DNA from 2 places in the Pseudoalteromonas sp. CST2 genome. Region 2 is predicted to be linked to the other one. Evidence: riboswitches for the same ligand, from Rfam matches in the RefSeq annotation. Region 2 holds a riboswitch; the other holds the start of a gene.
What was found. Region 2 has a riboswitch for lysine ahead of lysC (lysine-sensitive aspartokinase 3). Riboswitches for the same ligand answer to the same signal wherever they lie in the genome.
Positions count from the first base shown of each region.

Region 1: another riboswitch for lysine. It lies ahead of dapA (4-hydroxy-tetrahydrodipicolinate synthase); the one in region 2 lies ahead of lysC (lysine-sensitive aspartokinase 3).

Region 1 covers NZ_JAQREO010000011.1:68,282-77,838, forward strand. Annotated here, with positions in the region: gene acnB (bifunctional aconitate hydratase 2/2-methylisocitrate dehydratase) at 1-1,743, opposite strand, end outside; gene PSH41_RS14245 (OmpA family protein) at 2,052-3,110, opposite strand; gene PSH41_RS14250 (protein adenylyltransferase SelO) at 3,445-4,851, opposite strand; gene PSH41_RS14255 (DNA-3-methyladenine glycosylase I) at 4,854-5,558, opposite strand; lysine riboswitch at 5,753-5,949, shown strand; gene dapA (4-hydroxy-tetrahydrodipicolinate synthase) at 6,078-6,962, shown strand; gene PSH41_RS14265 (2,3,4,5-tetrahydropyridine-2,6-dicarboxylate N-succinyltransferase) at 6,978-7,718, shown strand; gene PSH41_RS14270 (PLP-dependent decarboxylase) at 7,718-8,923, shown strand; gene PSH41_RS14275 (succinylglutamate desuccinylase/aspartoacylase family protein) at 8,929-9,557, shown strand, end outside.
Region 2 covers NZ_JAQREO010000002.1:13,942-23,498, reverse strand. Annotated here, with positions in the region: gene sbcB (exodeoxyribonuclease I) at 1-993, shown strand, start outside; gene PSH41_RS02765 (NAD(P)-dependent oxidoreductase) at 1,133-2,014, opposite strand; gene PSH41_RS02760 (glutathione peroxidase) at 2,131-2,682, shown strand; gene PSH41_RS02755 (2-hydroxyacid dehydrogenase) at 2,986-3,966, shown strand; gene PSH41_RS02750 (sodium-dependent transporter) at 4,033-5,355, opposite strand; gene PSH41_RS02745 (4'-phosphopantetheinyl transferase family protein) at 5,494-6,240, shown strand; gene lysC (lysine-sensitive aspartokinase 3) at 6,272-7,657, opposite strand; lysine riboswitch at 7,734-7,906, opposite strand; gene PSH41_RS02735 (hypothetical protein) at 8,197-9,468, shown strand; gene PSH41_RS02730 (condensin complex protein MksE) at 9,472-9,557, shown strand, end outside.

The DNA of each region.
Region 1 (9,557 bases), on a different contig from region 2:
AATTTCTAGTACGCGACCAGAGAATTCGTTGATTTTACCTTTTTTCTCTACTGTTAATAAGCCTTGCTTAATACCGTAGTAAGGGATTGCGTGTACTAGGTCACGTAAAGTGATACCTGGTTGCATTTCACCTTTAAAGCGAACCAAAATAGACTCAGGCATATCAAGTGGCATAACACCTGTTGCTGCTGCGAACGCTACTGCACCTGAACCCGCTGGGAACGAAATACCTAATGGGAAACGTGTATGTGAATCACCACCAGTACCTACAGTATCTGGTAATAACATACGGTTTAACCAAGAGTGAATTACACCATCACCAGGGCGAAGTGAAACACCGCCACGGTTCATGATGAAATCAGGAAGCGTATGGTGAGTGTTTACGTCAATTGGTTTAGGGTAAGCAGAGGTATGACAGAATGACTGCATTGTTAAATCTGCAGAGAAACCTAAACATGCTAAGTCTTTAAGCTCATCACGTGTCATAGGACCTGTAGTATCTTGCGAACCTACAGTGGTCATTTTAGGCTCACAGTATTGGCCTGGGCGAATACCTGCTACGTTACATGCTTTACCAACCATTTTTTGCGCTAGTGTAAAGCCTTTATCAGATACTTCTGTTACTGCTGGTACTTTAAATACGTCAGTAGCACCTAAACCTAAAGAGGTACGTGCTTTGTCTGTTAAACCACGACCAATGATTAGAGGAATACGGCCGCCGGCACGTACTTCATCTAAAATTACGTCTGATTTAAGTTCAAAAGTAGAGATAACGTCATCAGTACCGTGGCGCTTAACTACACCTTCGTATGGGTAAATATCAATTTGATCACCCATGTTGAACTCATCAACATTTAACTCGATTGGTAACGCACCTGAATCTTCCATTGTGTTGAAGAAGATAGGCGCAATTTTGTTACCTAAACATACACCACCAACGCGCTTATTAGGTACGTATGGGATATCATCACCCATAAACCAAAGCACAGAGTTAGTTGCAGATTTACGAGAAGAACCAGTACCTACAACGTCACCTACGTATGCAAGTGGTAAACCTTGTGTTTTTAATTCTTCAAGTTTAGTGATTGGACCTACTTCACCCGCTTTGTCAGGAGTGATACCGTCGCGCTCATTTTTTAGCATTGCTAAAGCATGAAGTGGGATATCTGGACGTGACCATGCATCTGGTGCAGGTGATAAATCATCAGTGTTTGTCTCGCCGGTTACTTTAAATACAGTAACAGAGATTTTTTCAGCAACAGCTGGCTTGTTAGTAAACCATTCAGCGTCAGCCCAAGATTGAATAATCTTTTTAGCGTGCTCGTTGCCTGCTTTTGCTTTTTCTTCTACGTCGTAAAATGCATCAAACATTAATAATGTGTTTGATAGACCTTTTACAGCGATAGGCGCAAGTGTTTCGTCATCAAGTAGCTCAATCATTGGGGCGATGTTGTAACCACCTAACATTGTACCTAATAATTCTGCTGCTTTTTCTTTAGATACTAATGGAGATTGTGCTTCGCCTTTAGCAACTGCCGCTAAAAAGCCTGCTTTGATGTATGCTGCATCATCAACGCCTGGAGGTACGCGGTTGATTAGTAAATCTAAGATGAACTCTTCTTCACCCGCTGGTGGGTTTTTAATTAGTTCAATAAGATCAGCCGTTTGCTGAGCATCTAATGGCGCTGGTACGATACCTAACGCGGCACGTTCTTCTACGTGTTTACGATATTCTTGTAGCACAATATTGCCCTCTTGGTGACGTGAAAGTATTCGGTAGCGCCTCATGCGCAAAAAAAGTAACCCAATACTTATAGTATTCTAACGCGGGATTATAAAGCTTTTATGTATAGATGAAAATCCATCCAGCTAAGCAACTGATTATACCGACTATAAATATTATGAATAGTGGTAAGCGTAAATTCTATTTTCGTGAATGTTTATTAAGTAATAATCATTCTTGTTTAATCAAATTAATACTGTATATGCTGTTTTAAAGGCATAAAAAAACCCAGCACTAAGCTGGGTTTTTAAAATAAAGTAAGTAACTATTAACGCTTAACTTTTACACGTTCAATAGATTTTACATGTGCTTCTACACGACGGTTTTCAGCGTGAGCTTCTTTCGTGTTAGCTGTGTTTTTAAGACGTTCTTCGCCTAGGCCAACAGTTGTAATGCGATCTTCAGCAATGCCATCTTTAATTAGCTCTTGTGCTACATCATCAGCACGCTTTTTAGAAAGCATCTTGTTGTAGTTTGCGTTACCTACCGCTGACGCGTGGCCTTCAAGTAGTACAGTTGTATCTTCGTGCTCTTTTAAGAACTCAGATACTGATGCAATGTCGTCAAAGTAACGTTGACCAACTTGTGCAGAATCATGTGGGAAAGTAACTAATAAGCTTGTTGTTACTTCACGGTCTTCGTATAAAGTACAGCCATCGCCATCAACAGCGTCTGTCATTGGCGTGTTAGGACATTTATCATCTTTATCTAGGATGTTGTCGTTGTCGCTGTCTTTAGGTTCTACAGGTACTTCTACTACTGCTGTTGGTGCTGGCTCTACAGGCTGTGCAGGCATAGAGTTTTGGCCAAATAAGTAGTTAATACCAATTTTAGCACCTACATCTGTGTAACCTTTATCAAGACCTTGGTATACCGCAGTTTCAGCGTTTACGAAAAAGCCATCAGTAATAAAGTGTTGGTAACCAACACCTGCGTTTAAGAATGTGTTGTCATCTACTACGTCCATTTCTTTAATACCGAATAGACCGTAGAAAGGACCGCCGTCAAGGTGGTAAAGCGCATCAATACCGTAACGCTCGCCGTCGATATTATTACGATTGCCCGCAGCTTTATCGAACGCGTTAAAGTCCATATCTGCATACTCAAGGCGTGCGCTCCAGTAATCGCTGAAACGGTAACCTGCTTCTACACCCCAACCAGTTGACTCGTTTACGTCAAGGCCAGCTTGAGCGCGCATGTTTTCCCATGACGCATCATAGTAGTCACCAAATGCACCAATGTAGAAACCTTCTTCTTTATCGGCAGCGAATGTAGACGCGCTAGTTGCAGCTAACGCAATTGCAATTGTAAGTGATTTTAATTTCATTGTTTTCTTCCCATTTTAACAACTTAGAAAATTGTAGCTAATCAATACTAGCTCAACCAGTTTTGTACACACTACCCGAGCTTTTGTTAATCGATACTTAACGAAAAATAAAGTTTATAAATTTTTTCAACGATCTACAGGCATTCCAACCACCAATTGTAGGTTAAGTAAAAATTTTTACCTAATCTGCAATTAATAAATTATGGTAATTTATAAATAGTTACTTTTTATGAATGCGCACAATACCACCGAGTGTGTAACTGCTCAATCATTGTACACTGCATTATTTAAAAATGACTATTTATAATCAAAAACTTACAATTAATTACAATACTTAAGTACCGCAAAAAGTTTGATAGCCCTTGTCATCTTTACCTGTCTCTTGAAAGCGGGCTAAATTAGCTGTTTTATCATATGGGTTACTCATCACCGTTAAAAAGTCGCTTAGCAGCTCGCTCTCGCCGTGTTGATTATATTGCGCAAGGATTTCTTCGACGATGTGATTACGCGGTATAACCCTTGGGTTAGCCGCTCTCATTAGGTTATAGCTGTTTTCATCACATCTTTTTTGCCATAACTGGGCCCATTGCGTTAATTCATTTGGCACTTTGCCACCCTTTAGTGACTCGGTTAGGGCATCAAAGGTATTGGTGTAATCGAGCTTATGCTCTTGAAATAACAATAATAACTTACTCACAAGCTCTACATCGTCTTCGTTATAACCTGCTAAGCCTAATTTTTGTGCCCACATTTGATTATATTGCTCGTTAAATAACGTAGAAAACTGATTAATTAACGGCGTCATTAAACTTACAGCTTGTTCGTCATCTTCATCTATAAGCGGTATTAGGCTCTCGGCTAAACGCGCGCAGTTCCAACTTACAATATTTGGCTGATTACCATAGGCATAGCGACCTTGCTTATCAATTGAGCTAAACACGGTATCAAAATCAAAGGTATTCACCATTGCACACGGGCCGTAGTCGATAGTTTCGCCGCTTATCAAGGTATTATCAGTATTCATAACGCCATGAATAAAGCCTACTCGCATCCAGCTAATAACCAGCGCTAGCTGACTATTTATAACGGCTGCTAAAAAGTCTAAATAGCGCTGAGCCCCTGTTGATTGAATACTTGGGTAATGACGCTCAATGGCTACATCAGCTAATTTTTTTAATCCCTCTACATCACCTTGAGTTGCTAAATACTGAAACGAGCCAACGCGAATATGGCTACTTGCTAAGCGGGTAACAATTGCGCCTGGTTGCGGCGGATTACGATAAACAGCTTCACCTGTGCCTACAACAGCCAAACACCGCGTGGTTTTAATCCCTAAGCCGTGCATAGCTTCGCTCATAATATACTCGCGAATAGCGGGGCCTAGTGCACATCGCCCATCGCCTCCTCTTGAAAAAGGAGTGGCGCCTGAGCCTTTTAACTGAATATCCCACAGCTGATTTTTATCATCGCTGATAGCACCCAGTAAGTGCGCTCGCCCATCACCCAAGCGCGGCGAAAAGTGCCCAAACTGATGCCCAGAATAGCCAAGCGCTACAGCATTTACCGGTTGCGGCTCGTTACCAGCAAAAGTACTGGCCCGCAGCGCTGGCTCAACATCAATATTAAACTGCTGTGCTAACGCTTCGTTCCACAGCAGCAATTGCGGGGCAGCAACGCTTGAAGGTTGATCCTCTATTGCAAAGTTATCTGCTATGTCTGTGTATCTTGGCACTAGTTTCATGGTTAATCCTCTGTTTGTTGGCTTATGCCTACGCGATTGTCGCCCACGCTGTAAGCCACAATTAAGCTAAGTTCTTGCAGGCTCAAACCACTTTGCTTTTGCATTTCGTTAAAAAACGCCTGTGCGGCAGTGAGCGATTTTTTAGTTTGCAGGCCGCCATCGATAATTTTGTGCGCTCTTAGGTAACTTTCTACATCTCGCGAAAGTAAAAAAGTATCTTTACCAAGCGCTCTTAAGGCATACGGGCCTGTATTGCCGCCCAAACGGGCGCCGTGTTTTTTTAAATGCGCCCATAAACCAATAATGTCATCGCCTGGCCAGTTAGCTACAAACTGGCTAAAACTGCCATGTTGCTGTGCTATTTCGTGGATCATGTAGGCATTTTCAGGAATTGTTTTTACCTTTTTATAATTACGAATAATGCGCTCATCAGTTGCTTTTTGCTCGAGCATATCGGGCGGCATCATAAGTAATTTATCAACACTAAACTGCCAAAAAACCTCTCTAAAACCTGGCCATTTACTGTTTATTACCGACCAGTAAAACCCGCTTTGAAATACTTTACGGGTAAACTCTTCAAGCCAGTCGTCGTCACTTAATGCGCTTAATGCTTTTTTAGATAAGGGTTTTGCGAGTAATAACTTAAGCATTTTTTCAGAACCTTTTCGCTCTACTGCTCGCTTATAAATATCGCTAAATTTTTCCATACTTATTAAATACCTCATCACTGCTCATAGGGTTAGTTTACGAGAAAAGCAGCTAATACGTAACCACCCACATTTTCGATGAACTAATCTGTATCCTGCAACTTGACACCTAGACGGCTAAAATGTTTTAATCGCCGCAATTACCCTATTTAAATTGTATTTTGTTAAGCCTTTTGCGGTTAAACAAAATACAAAGGGCTAGAAGAGGTGCGTTATTCAGGTAGCGTATGTTAGGAGCGCAAACTCCAGTGAGCATATGTGAGGGGAATACCGCCGAGAGGTAAACGCTTTTGCGAAGCAATTACTTCGGGCGACTAGGTTGAATCCTAGCGACTGTCACCAATAGCTGTTTTAGAGCAGCTTATTAGTTTGGTGGAGAGCTTCTGGTCTTAAATAATAAGGCCGTGCGCCCTATTATTTTAAGCCCATTCGCTCTTCGAATACTGTTCGAACGACGTTAATGCGGCTCACATCATACAGCCTCCTTAATATCTCGAACACCTTATAGGTTCGTAAGAGATGATTCACAACTTCAATTTAGACGACTACGCACTGTGGACAGCGCTTGTTACGCCGTTTGATCAACAAGGTAATGTTGACTACGACACGCTCACAACACTTGTTAGCGAACAAGAAGCGGCACACAACGGTATTTTACTGCTCGGTAGCACAGGTGAAGGCTTAGCCCTTACGCTTAAAGAGCAGCAAGGCATTGTTGAGCACGTGTGCCAATTAAAACCCAGTGTACCGCTTATGGTTGCTGTTGGTGGTAGTAACTTGGCCCAACAAAAAGAATGGGTTAGCTACTGTAACCAATTACCTATTCACAGCTACTTATTAGGCTCGCCTCTTTATGCAAAACCAGGGGCTGTAGGTCAAACACATTGGTACGAAAGCTTATTAAACGAAAGCGCGCATCCGTGTATGTTATACAACGTACCTGGGCGCAGCGGTGTAAGCATTCCTATCGAAACCATTGAAAACTTAAAAGCGCACCCAAAACTGTGGGCTTTAAAAGAAGCCAGTGGCAACATCACCCAATTTGAAGCATACCGACAAGCCGCGCCTAATTTAGCGCTATACAGTGGCGACGATGCACTTATGCCCTACTTTGCCCAAGCAGGTGCAAAAGGCTTAGTTTCGGTTGCGGCCAATGCATGGCCTTTGCAAACACACGAATTTGTAAAGCGCAGCCTAAGCGGTCAACACCCCAATTTATTTGCTCAGTGGACTCGCGCTATTAATAGCCTATTTGCTGTAGCAAACCCTATACCCGTTAAAGTGCTAATGCACCAGCAAGGGCGTTTAAATAGCCCACTGTTGCGTCCACCTTTAACGCATCTTGAGTTAACGCAAACCGATTGCATTACCACTGCAAACGACACCATTTTATCTTGGCATTAAACACAGGTTTTTATAATGAGCTGGTTAGAACTACTAAATAATTTAGAATCGGGCGCAGTACGCGCAGCATCACAAAACGAAAGCGGCCAATGGGAAGCTAACGTAGAAGTAAAACAAGGCATTTTAGAAGCCTTTAAAAATGGCACTAACACCGAGTTTGCAGGCGGGTTTGTTGATAAGCACAACCTTGCACCACAAGAATTTAGCACTGAAGATGGCGTGCGTATGGTACCAGGTGGCACCAGTGTTCGCCGCGGTGCCTACGTAGCTAAAGGCACTATTATTATGCCACCAGCGTACGTAAATATTGGCGCATACATCGACGAAGGTACTATGGTTGATAGCCACGCATTAGTGGGTTCGTGTGCACAAGTTGGTAAAAATGTACATTTAAGCGCAGCTGTTCAACTTGGTGGTGTACTTGAGCCAATTGGGGCAAGCCCAGTCGTGGTTGAAGACGATGCGTTTATTGGCGCAGGTTGTGTCATTGTTGAAGGCGTAGTGGTTAAAAAAGGCGCGGTACTTGCCCCAGGTGTGCGTTTATCTGCAACTATTCCGGTTTACGACTGTGTTAACGAGCGCCAGCTAGATAAAGGCGAGCCAATTCCAGAGTACGCTATTGTAATACCAGGCTCTCGCCCTGCGTCTAACGAATGGGCTCGTGAGCAAGGCTTAAGCATGTCGTGTGCACTCATTGTTAAATACCGCGACGAGCAAAGCGATGCATCGTTATTGCTAGAAGAGGTTTTACGATAATGAGCTTTTTGAGCACGCCTATCAAGGCCGCCGTAAATACACTTACTCAGCAACTTGATACACCTTTTTTTGTTTACGACTTAGACAAACTAAACGCACACCTTACCCGTTTAGTTGCGCAAACCGATGTAAAGCTTTGGTATGCGGTAAAAGCCAATCCGCTTTCTAAGGTTATTCAATGCCTAGACAGCGCCGGATTTAACTTTGACGTAGCAAGTAAAGGTGAGCTTGAACAAGTCCTTGCACAAGGTATTAGTTCACAGCGCGTGCTCAACACAGGGCCTGCAAAGAGCCCTAAACAAATTAAACACTTTATTGAGCGCGGCGTGCGTATTTTTGTTGCCGAAAGCCTCAATCAAGTACGTTGGTTAAACCAGCAAGCGCAGCTGCAAAATACGCAGCTGCAAGTATTACTGCGTGTGCAATTACGCTGGCCAGAAGGTGAAAAAAACCCATTAGGGGGTGACAGCCTTACTCCGTTTGGGCTTGGTTGCGATGAATGGCAAGCGCTCAATACTGGCGATTACCCAGCACTTAATTTTGATGGCCTGCATATTTTTCAGTGGGGCAACATGCTTAGTACACAAAAGCTAAGCGAGCTGTGGTCACAGATGATTGCACCGCTTACCACCTTGGCTAATAACTTAAATATAAACCTGAAAATTTTAGATTTAGGCGGCGGTTTAGGTATTCCTTACACAGCAAACGATGCAACACTTGAGTGGGATGGATTAATCACCGCGCTGGCAAAAATTAAAAAAGATGCGGGTGTAGACGAGCTTTGGATGGAGCTTGGACGTTACGCTGTAGGCGAATGCGGACATTACGCGAACCCCGTCGTTGAGTGCAAACAAAACTACGACCAACAGCAAGTTATTTTAACCGGTGGTATTAACCACTTATTGCGCCCTGCTGTTACAAGCCAAGATTTTCCTGCGGCGTTACTGCGCGAATCAACAGCGCCAGAACAAGCAATGAGCTTATACGGCCCATTATGTACTGCCCTTGATTGCTTAGGCGAGCATACGCTACCAAGCGATTTAAACGAGCAAGACTGGCTGGTGTTTAGCCAATGTGGCGCCTATGGTTTTACCGAAAGCATGCCCTATTTTTTATGCCATGAACTAGCTGCAGAATACGTGTTACAAAATGGCGAGCTCACGTGTGTGCGCCAAGCAGAAGATGCCAGTCACTACTTAAGGTAATAAACATGAGCATAACAACACCCATTAGCCAAGAAAACATTGTAGTAGGGGAAGTAGCAAACGGCTTACCCCTAACTATTCCGGTGTATCGCTTAAAAGGCGATGGCAGCGGGCCAAGCGTGTATATTCAAGCCAATATGCATGGCGCCGAGGTACAAGGTAACGCGGTTATTTTTCAGCTGCTAGAGCAGTTAAAACAGCTCAATTTAAAAGGCGACATTACCTTAGTACCTTATGCTAACCCTATAGGTTGTAATCAAAAATCAGGGGAATTTACCCTTGGCCGATTCGACCCTATTACTGGCACTAACTGGAACCGTATGTATCACTACAATAGTGATTTAGTTACCCAGTTTGCACACGAGCATAGCCAGTACGACGATGCAGCTTTAAAAAGTAATTTTAAAAAAGCCCTGCTTGATGAAATAGATGCCAAACTTAACGGCCCAGCTTACTTGCTCAATACCGGTAAACGCATTGCGCTTAACCTGCAAAAGCTTGCGCATCAAGCCGATATCGTGCTCGACTTACATACGGGGCCTATTTCAAGTAAGCATCTGTACTGTCCAACGTATGCCAGCGACAGCGCACGTTATTTTAATATTGAACACGTACTGCTAATTCCAAGCGACTT
Region 2 (9,557 bases):
ATTGAATGGCCGTTAAAAGAAGACGGCAGCCCGAGCTTTAAGCTTGAACATTTAACGGTAGCTAATGGTATTGAGCACGCTGCTGCGCACGATGCGCTAAGCGATGTAACTGCCACTATTGCACTGGCTAAACTTATAAAAGAAAAACAGCCAAAGCTTTATAACTTCTTTTTTGGGCTACGAAATAAAAAAGCGCTTGGCGAGTTAGTTGATGTATTTAACATGACGCCGCTGGTACATACTTCGTCACGCATTCCTGCAACGCAAGGCTGTACTACGTGGGTGGCGCCTATGAGCTTTCATCCGGTAAATAAAAACGCCGTTATATGTTTTGATTTAACCCAAAACCCGCAAGTATTGCTTGATTTAAACGTAGAAGAGTTACGTAAACGTTTATACACCAAACGCGTTGATTTAGCCGAGGGCGATTTACCTGTTGGTTTAAAATTGGTGCATTTAAACAAGTGCCCTATTTTAGCGCCTGCTAAAACGTTATTGCCTGAAAACGCAGCCCGTTTAGGCATTGACCGCGAGCAATGCCTCGCTAATTTAGCTATTTTAAAAACCAATACCGAGCTTCGCGATAAAGTAACTGAGGTGTTTAATGAAAAAGGCGATTACAGCGCGACCACTAACGTTGATTACTTACTTTACGATGGCTTTACAAGCCACGCCGACAAAGCTAAATTTGCGATTATTCGCGATGCTAAACCAGACGAGCTAGCGGGCTTAAATTTAGATTTTGAAGATAAAAAGTTCAATACATTACTGTTTAGATACCGCGCGCGAAACTGGCCTGAAACGCTAAACCAGCAAGAGCTTGACCAATGGCGCCAGTATTGCCAAAACAAGTTAATGCACGGGGAAGATCAACCTTCAATTAGTGCACAAGATTTTATGATCACCCTTGAAAACTTGGCCCATGAGCACGACGACAGCGAAAAAAACCTCACCATTTTAAAGGCTTTATATAACTACGCGCAAAGCATGTAATTTTCTTTTAGTTTATTTGTATAGCGCATATAAAAACGCGACGCTTTTATTACTAAAGCGTCGCGTTTTTGTTTAAATTATTATGGGCTTTGCCCATCACGCAAGCAAGCTGCGCATCTACAGCGGTATACTCAAAACGTTATTTTTTGTGCAGTGCTTCAATGCGTGCTAGTAAGCTTGATGTATCGTATCGGCCGCCACCAAGCGCTTGTACGTCGGCGTAATATTGATCAACCGTTGCAGTCATAGGTAACGTAGCGCCGTTGTTTTTAGCTTCATCAAGCGCGATGCCTAAATCTTTGCGCATCCAATCTACGGCAAAACCAAACTCGTACTCACCTGCCCACATTGTTTTGTAGCGGTTTTCCATTTGCCACGAACCCGCAGCCCCTTTTGAAATGGTTTCAATTACTTTTTCACCATCAAGCCCTGCTTGTTTAGCAAAATGTAAGCCCTCGGCTAAGCCTTGCACTACGCCGGCAATACAAATTTGATTAACCATTTTACATAACTGCCCTGCGCCCACATCGCCTAATAACTGGCTAAAACGGCTATATGCCGCCATTACGGGTTGCACTTTAGTGAAAACAGCTTCGTTACCGCCTGCCATGACTGTAAGCACGCCGTTTTCAGCACCTGCTTGTCCGCCAGATACAGGCGCGTCTATAAAATCTATATTTTGCAAGGCTGCTTTTTCTGCTACTTCACGGGCTACTTCGGCCGATGTAGTAGTATGGTCAACCAAAATGCTATTAACGGCCATCCCCGCTAAAACACCATTTTCACCATAAACAACCGCACGTAAGTCATCATCATTACCTACACACATAAATACAATATCAGCATTATTAGCAGCTTCTCGCGGCGTGGTAGCAAAGCTTCCTGCATACTCATCTACCCAGCTTTGCGCCTTTGCTTGAGTGCGGTTATATACACACACATTAAAGCCCGCTTTTGCTAAATGCCCTGCCATTGGGTAACCCATTACCCCTAAACCTATAAATGCAACATTGATTGACATAAAAGTGCCTTATTTTCCTGCTAACTTAGAAACTATGCCCGATTATGTCAATCGGCTGCTTAAAAAGCGAATTAAGTCTTTATAAATTTCCAACGTAAGGAAATAAGTAGGTAACCATGGATAGTATTTATCAATTTAGTGCCCCTTTGTACAACAGCGAAAGCTTTGCGCTTAGCCAGCTAAAAGGCAAAACAGTACTTATTGTTAATACAGCAAGTAAATGTAATTTTTCGGTGCAATTAAGTTCGCTAGAAAAGCTCTATCAGGAATATAAAAATAGCGGCTTCACTATTTTAGCGTTTCCGTGTCATCAATTTGGCCAAAACGAGCCGCTTGATAACCTCGCAATTAAAGACTTTTATCAAGGACAATTTGACGTGTCGTTCAAAGTGTTTGGTAAGGTCATGGTAAATGGGCCCGAGGCGCATCCGCTGTTTAATTATTTAAAGTCGCATACCCGTGGTATTTCGCAAAACCGCGCAGTAAAGTGGAACTTCACCAAGTTTTTAATTAACCCACAAGGCCAGCTCGTTGCACGTTATGCGCCGCGCACCAAGCCCGAAACGCTTAAACAGGTCATTGAGGCAAATTTACCTAGCGCACTAAACGCTAATAATTTAAATAACGCAAAAATAATACCCAGCTTTAATGCATTAAAAGGCGCTTAATTATTCTAAATCAATAAACGGGTGGTTACTCAAGCATGCTTTATTAAACTAGTTTAAGGTTATGTATAATACCAATCGGCAATAATACTTAATCATTTTTAGGGGCTAAACGTGTCGCTATCTGCGTTAAAAAACTCTCATTTACGACTGCATGGATGCAGAAGGTAGAGCAATGCAGGAGCAATTGCCGAGAACAACTAAATAGCGAATTTTTTGCCTTACTATCAACGCGTTTTTACATCCTCAAAATAGATCACTTGATTATGCGCATTGGTATAACAGCTAGGCTTTGGAGTAAATAACATGAACATTGCTTTTTTTAGTACGCAAAAATACGAGCAGCCTTTTTTTGAGCGCAGTATTAACAAACACCCACAAATAGAGATTTGTTACTTTGAGCAAGCACTGAACGAGCAAACAGCACTGCTTGCTAAAGGGTTTGATGCTGTGTGTGTATTTGTAAACGACACAGTTAACGCCCTCGTTATTGAGCACCTTGCTGAGCAAGGAATTAATACTATTTTACTTCGCTGCGCAGGGTTTAATAATGTTGATTTAGTGGCCGCCAAAGCACACAACATTAAGGTATTACGAGTACCCGCATACAGCCCAGAAGCCGTAGCTGAGCACTGTGTTGCACTTATGCTTACCCTTAGCCGTAAAACACATAAAGCCTATAACCGCGTACGCGAAGACAACTTTGATTTAAACGGTTTATTAGGCTTTAACTTACACGGCAAAACAGTTGGCATTATAGGCTGTGGTAAAATTGGCCTTGCCCTTTGTAATATTTTAAATGGCTTTGGCGCGGATGTTTTAGTGTGCGACCCTTATGCAACACCTGGCAATTACACCATTACCGATTTAGATTCGCTGCTTACTCAAAGCGATATAATTTCATTGCACTGCCCACTGAATGAGCAAACACATCATTTAATAAATGACGATGCATTTAATAAAATGAAACCTGGGGTAGTGCTAATTAACACTTCGCGCGGTGCGCTACTTAATAGCAAAGCGTGTATAAATGCGCTTAAAACTAAAAGGCTAGGGTATTTAGGGCTTGATGTGTACGAGCAGGAGTCGGAGCTATTTTTTAAAAACCATAGCGACGAGATAAACCAAGACGATATATTCTCGCGCTTAGTTAGTTTTAAAAACGTATTAATAACTGGCCACCAAGGCTTTTTTACTCAAGAAGCCCTTAGCGAAATTGCCAATACCACCATACAAAACGCAATAGAAATTAATGAACAGAGACCTTTAACTAATGAGGTTTTATAAAGCTGCGGCCCATTAATTTAGCTTTACCCGTTTTGCTATTTACATAACGGGTAAAGCTTAAATACTTTAGCCAAACGCAACGTTTGCAAAAACAAGAGTCATTAATACTGGGCACACAAAACGAATGTATTGAGCAAACCAGTAATGCGTGCCGGTGCTGGCTTTATGAAGCTTATTACCGCGTTTCCACATCCAACCTGCGGTTATAAAATAAAACAGCCCCATCAGTGGAAGTTGGTACTGAGTAAATAGCATGATTACTAAACCAAATAGCCACTCAAAGTTTAATATTATTGCACTAGCGCATATTAACACCACTAGGCTAACGGCCCACGTTGCTTTAGTACGATCTACGCGGTGGTTTTCTACTAAAAACGCTACCGGTATTTCTGTGGTAGAAATAGTAGATGTAACCGATGCAATCGACATAAGTACAAAAAACAGTAACCCAATTAGTAAACCAATTTCGCCCATGGTACTAAAAAGCTCAGGTAAAATAGCAAATATAAGCTGCCCTTCACCTATAAGTTTTCCGCCGCTAAACACCTCTACCCCGTTATGCTGCGCTACATAAATTGCAGGCACTATCAGTAAACCTGCTAAAAATGCCACGCTGGTATCAAGTAGTGCAACGCTTGCAGTTAGTTTTGGCAGGTTTGCATCTGGCTGCAGGTACGAGCCATAAATCATCATGCAGCCAACCCCTAATGAGAGCGAGAAAAACGCCTGCCCCATTGCAGCAATAATTAAATTTGGGTCAAGCACTTGGCTAAAATTAGGAATTAAATAAGCAGCAAACCCTTCGCTGGCGCCTTCTAAACTGGCTATATAAAAAATTAAGCCTATTAGTAGCACCAACAACAATGGCATTAAACGGCGTGACCAGGTTTCAATACCCGACTTAACCCCTTTTAAAATAATACTGGCGGTTAAAATAAGCATAAGCGGCGTAAATATAAAATTACGCACCATAGAGTCGCTGTGTAAAAATTCGCTTGCGGCGGTAAAACCAAAAAATGTAGTAATAGGCTCTATCGCGTAAGAGAGCATCCACCCAGCTACAATAGAATAAAAGCTAAGCATAACCACAGCGCCCGCAAGGCCAATATATCCTGCGGCAGCCCCTACTTTTTTGTTGGTATTTTGCCACGCATTACCCAATGCTTTTACTGGGTTTGCTTGCGCTTGGTGGCCTAAATAAAGTTCGGTATAAAGCGCAGGTAGCGCAAGTAAAAATATAACTACAAAGTAAACCAATAAAAATGCACCGCCACCATGGTTGGCCGCCTGCGTAGGAAAACCCCAAATATTACCTAAACCCACTGCTGCGCCTGCAGCGGCTAAAACAAAACCAAAACGGCTTTGAAATCCATCACGCACTTGTGCCATACATCTACAAATTCTGTTATTCTTTGATTATTGTGAATTAAACCATATTTAATGCCAACTGAGTAATAAAATTGCTTTTGGCATAAATAACCGCTGTTAACCGCTCATAATTACAGCACTCACTTATTTTAAGCGCGTATGACTAACCACTTTTTTAAAAACACCCTAAGTATTGCTCCCTCTTTTTATAGCGATTTACCCCCTAGCAACAATACTATTTTAGTGTTTAACGCCAACACACTTAATGTAGAACACCTTGATTTAACCCAGTACCTAAGCCCATTTGAGCTAAGCATTATAAATCGCCGTAAACGCATGCAAGCAAAGCAAGAATATCTAGCATCGCGTATATTACTAAAGCAACTTGCAAAGCATACTCAGCCCCAATACGCACACATACCGCTTAATAAAATGAGCACCCACTTTAATGAAGAATGCTCAAAACTGCAGCTCCATATAAACCACACCGTTATAAATACCTGTATTTCGCACTCACATGGCTTAGTTAGCGTAGCACTTAATGTTACTAAGGCGGAGTTTGGCTTTGATATTGAAAAAATAAACTTAAAACGCCCATTCGAAAAGCTCGCTAAGCATTTTTATCATAAGGCTGAAATTGCCTTAATTAGCGCGCCTTTGGCTATAAAAGAGCAAGCTCAGAGCTTTTTTAGAATTTGGACCTTAAAAGAGGCACTCGCTAAAGCAACTAGCCGCCCAATAGCGCAATTGCTTAGCCCAAATGTATTTGATGAATTTTCTTTGTTAAACCTAACAGCATCGAGTAACACCATAACGGTTGCCAATGAGGAGTTTGATATAAGCGTGGCGCATAAAAAAAGCACCGACTGGCGGTGCTTTATACTTAATAACTTAGATACTCAATAACTTAGATACTTAATAACTTGGCTTTAAAAGCTTAAGCAGCGCTTTCTAATAAGCGGCTGTGTATTGCTTGTACCACGGTATCTGATTCGCTTTGCTCTACTAAAAAGCATAAGTTGTGCTTACTTGCACCATGACAAATTAATCGAATATTAAAGTCTTTTAATACGTTCATTAAGTTCATTTCGTGCTGGCGTAGCTGTATTTCAGAGCCTATAAGCGCCACTAAGGTTAAGTTGTTTTCAACCGATACATGACAAAATTCGGCCAATTTATCTAAACACGCTTGCTCAAGCTCAGGTCGCGAGGCATTAGGCGCGTTATCGAGCGTAATGGCAACACTAATTTCTGAGGTAGTCACTAAGTCTACTGATATATTAAATTCACTTAAAATGGTAAATACACGGGCCAAAAAGCCACTTGCTAATAACATTTCCGGGCTTTTAAGGGTTAGCAATATTTGGTTTTTACGCTGCGTAACGGCACGAATACCTGGCTGCTGCGATTTTTCACGCTCAATCCACGTTCCTCCGCGCTCTGGCTCGCGGCTAGAGCCTACAAATACATTAATATGGCTACGGCTTGCTGGTAAAATAGTTGCAGGGTGCAATACTTTTGCGCCAAATGTCGCCATTTCTGCGGCTTCATCAAAGCTTAAACGGGCAATTGGCGTTGCCTTAGCGCATAAACGCGGGTCGGTGCTAAAAATACCCACTACATCGGTCCAAATGTGTACACTTTTAGCGTTAATAGCCTCTGCTAATAACGCCGCACTGTAGTCAGAGCCACCACGGCCAAGCGTTGTGGTTTGGCCAAATTCATCACTACCAATAAACCCTTGTGTAACTATTACTTGCTCATCTAATAACGGAATTAACAGGTCTTTAGCCGCTTGTGCAGTGGCCGCAACATCGGGCGTTGCTTTACCAAATTGGCTGTCTGTTTTAAGCACTTTGCGTACATCAAACCTATCTGCATTTAAGCCTTTTAAGCGCAGCACTTGAGCAAATAAATAAGACGATAAACGTTCGCCAAAGCTAAGCAGCTCATCGTGTTGTTGATCAGTGGTGAGTGTTTCAAGGGCTAACGTTTGAAACGCTTTTAACGTCTCGTTAAAACCTACGGCTAAATCGGCATCAAGCGACAGCTCATCTAAAATAGCCTGTTGAATAGCCAATACGCCATCTATGTGTGCTTGGCGCTGCTCTTTACTAAGGTTGGGTTTGCACAGTGCAACTAAGTGGTTAGTTACGCCGGCACTGGCGCTCACAGCTACAATACGTACGCTTTTATCTGCAACAATAATTTCGCTGCAGCGACTCATCGCTTCAAAGTTTGCAACACTGGTTCCGCCAAATTTGGCAACGATGTAATCTGATTTTGCGCCTGATACTGTTTGTGGCACTGATTGGGTAGTCATTTCGTCTCCTTTCGCGGTATCCAAACCGCTAAAAAACAAGAAGAACTTGGCAAAGGAATGCAAATAAGATGTGTCCACTGCCAGAAGCTCTCCACCTAAGTTGGTGACAGTTTTGGGGATTCAGCCCCATAAACCGAAAAACACGGTTGACGTAACCTTGTTTTCCTCGGCGAGTACTTCCCTCTTTAATGGTTATGGGCGTTCGTCACCTACCATTAAATACCTAAGTATCGCACCTCTTCTGAATGTTGTATTAACCTGTGGCTAATAAAACAAAACCCCACTGTGTAGCGGGGCTTTGAAAGTTATCGTTTAGACGTCTAGCTGTCAAGGTGTTTTAGTTAATATAACGCGAATAATTTAGCCAAGGTTTACATTGCTGGCTACTTTTACAGCGCTTAATGTAACTCGCCTGTACGCCAGCTAAAAAAATGTGTAAATTAAGCCAGTTAATAACGAGTACTTTTTATTATAAAAATATAAAAACTACGCTCTGCTTTAAGCGTAGTTAACTCATTACTAGGATGTATCACCGCATTATGATCCCAGCTAAAAAGCTGCTTAACACCCTTAGCGAACATTGGGGTGTTTTAGAGCTATTATTTAAACGTTTTAAAATGGCCGACTTTAGCCTCAAAGACGTGCAAAACGCTATTAAGCAAAAACAGCCCACATGGACAAACGAGCGCATTTACAAAGAAACAAATCGTTTGCTCAATCAAGACATACTTATTCCATTGGCTAAATCATCCCAGCTTGAAATAAACCGCGCCATTGCCGATTTTGCGACCTTTTTATTACAAGAAGAACACCTAGGTTTAGCACAAGAAATTAGCGTTTTGGTTGATGATTTAGCACGCCTAGGAAACCGTTTAGATAATGCCGGCGAAATAGAAGACTATGACGATTTACGCCGCTATAGCCGCATTATGGATGATCGGGTGCGTAAAATAATGAAGCTTTACGCGCACAACGAAAACGCTATTTTAAACATTGTTGAGCAAGCTAAATCTGATCACGCGGTGCAATCTTTGCAAAAGCGCTACAAAGCGGTAATAGAAGCCTTTGATGAATACATAGAGCCGATGCTTGAAATGGTCGATATTCGCGGTGACTTTCATGCCTGTTTTACACTTATTGAGCAACAAATAAGTAAGCAAATAGAGCACATTGAACGCTCAGGTAAAGCCTACAACGACAAACGTATGCTTGAGCAATTGCGTACTCGGATACTCGAAATGCATTTAGTTGGCCGAGAAAGCTTACGCAAAAGTGCCGATATGCTTATGCCACTGCGCGAAGAGCTACGCCGTAATAACCTAATTACCCGCCAGGCAGCAAAAGTGCTGGGCCTTGTGCGTAAAAATGGCGTAGACAACATGCTAAGCGCGGTACAACCAAACTTTGTAAGCGATGCGCAGCGTTATTCGCTTGGCCAGCAGCGTCATATAGTTGCCTATATGGCAAGCTTGGTAGAATTTGAACACGAAGAATACCAGCTCCCAGAGCAACAAGACGTGCCGGCATTTGTTACGCCAAACATTCCTGATTACCACGATGTTAAAACAAGCTTTGCAAAACGCTTTAATAAAAAACGTAAAAAGCCCCAGCCATTACTGCAATTTTTAGATGAAAGCTACCCAGAATTAGACGCCGACGAAATGCTATTTTTATATCAAAAACTAGTCAGCGACAGTGAAATTCACATTAGCCAAAGCGATGAAAAGACACGCGTAAAAATTGCCGGCCAGCATTTTTCGTTATACCCATTTAATTCTGCGCCTCAGCCAGATACACAGGCAGACGAGTAACACATGACACATATAAACTTAGACGAGCTTACGCACCTACAAGCCATTAATAAAAAATTAGGTGCGGGTTACCATATTTGCGAACAAGA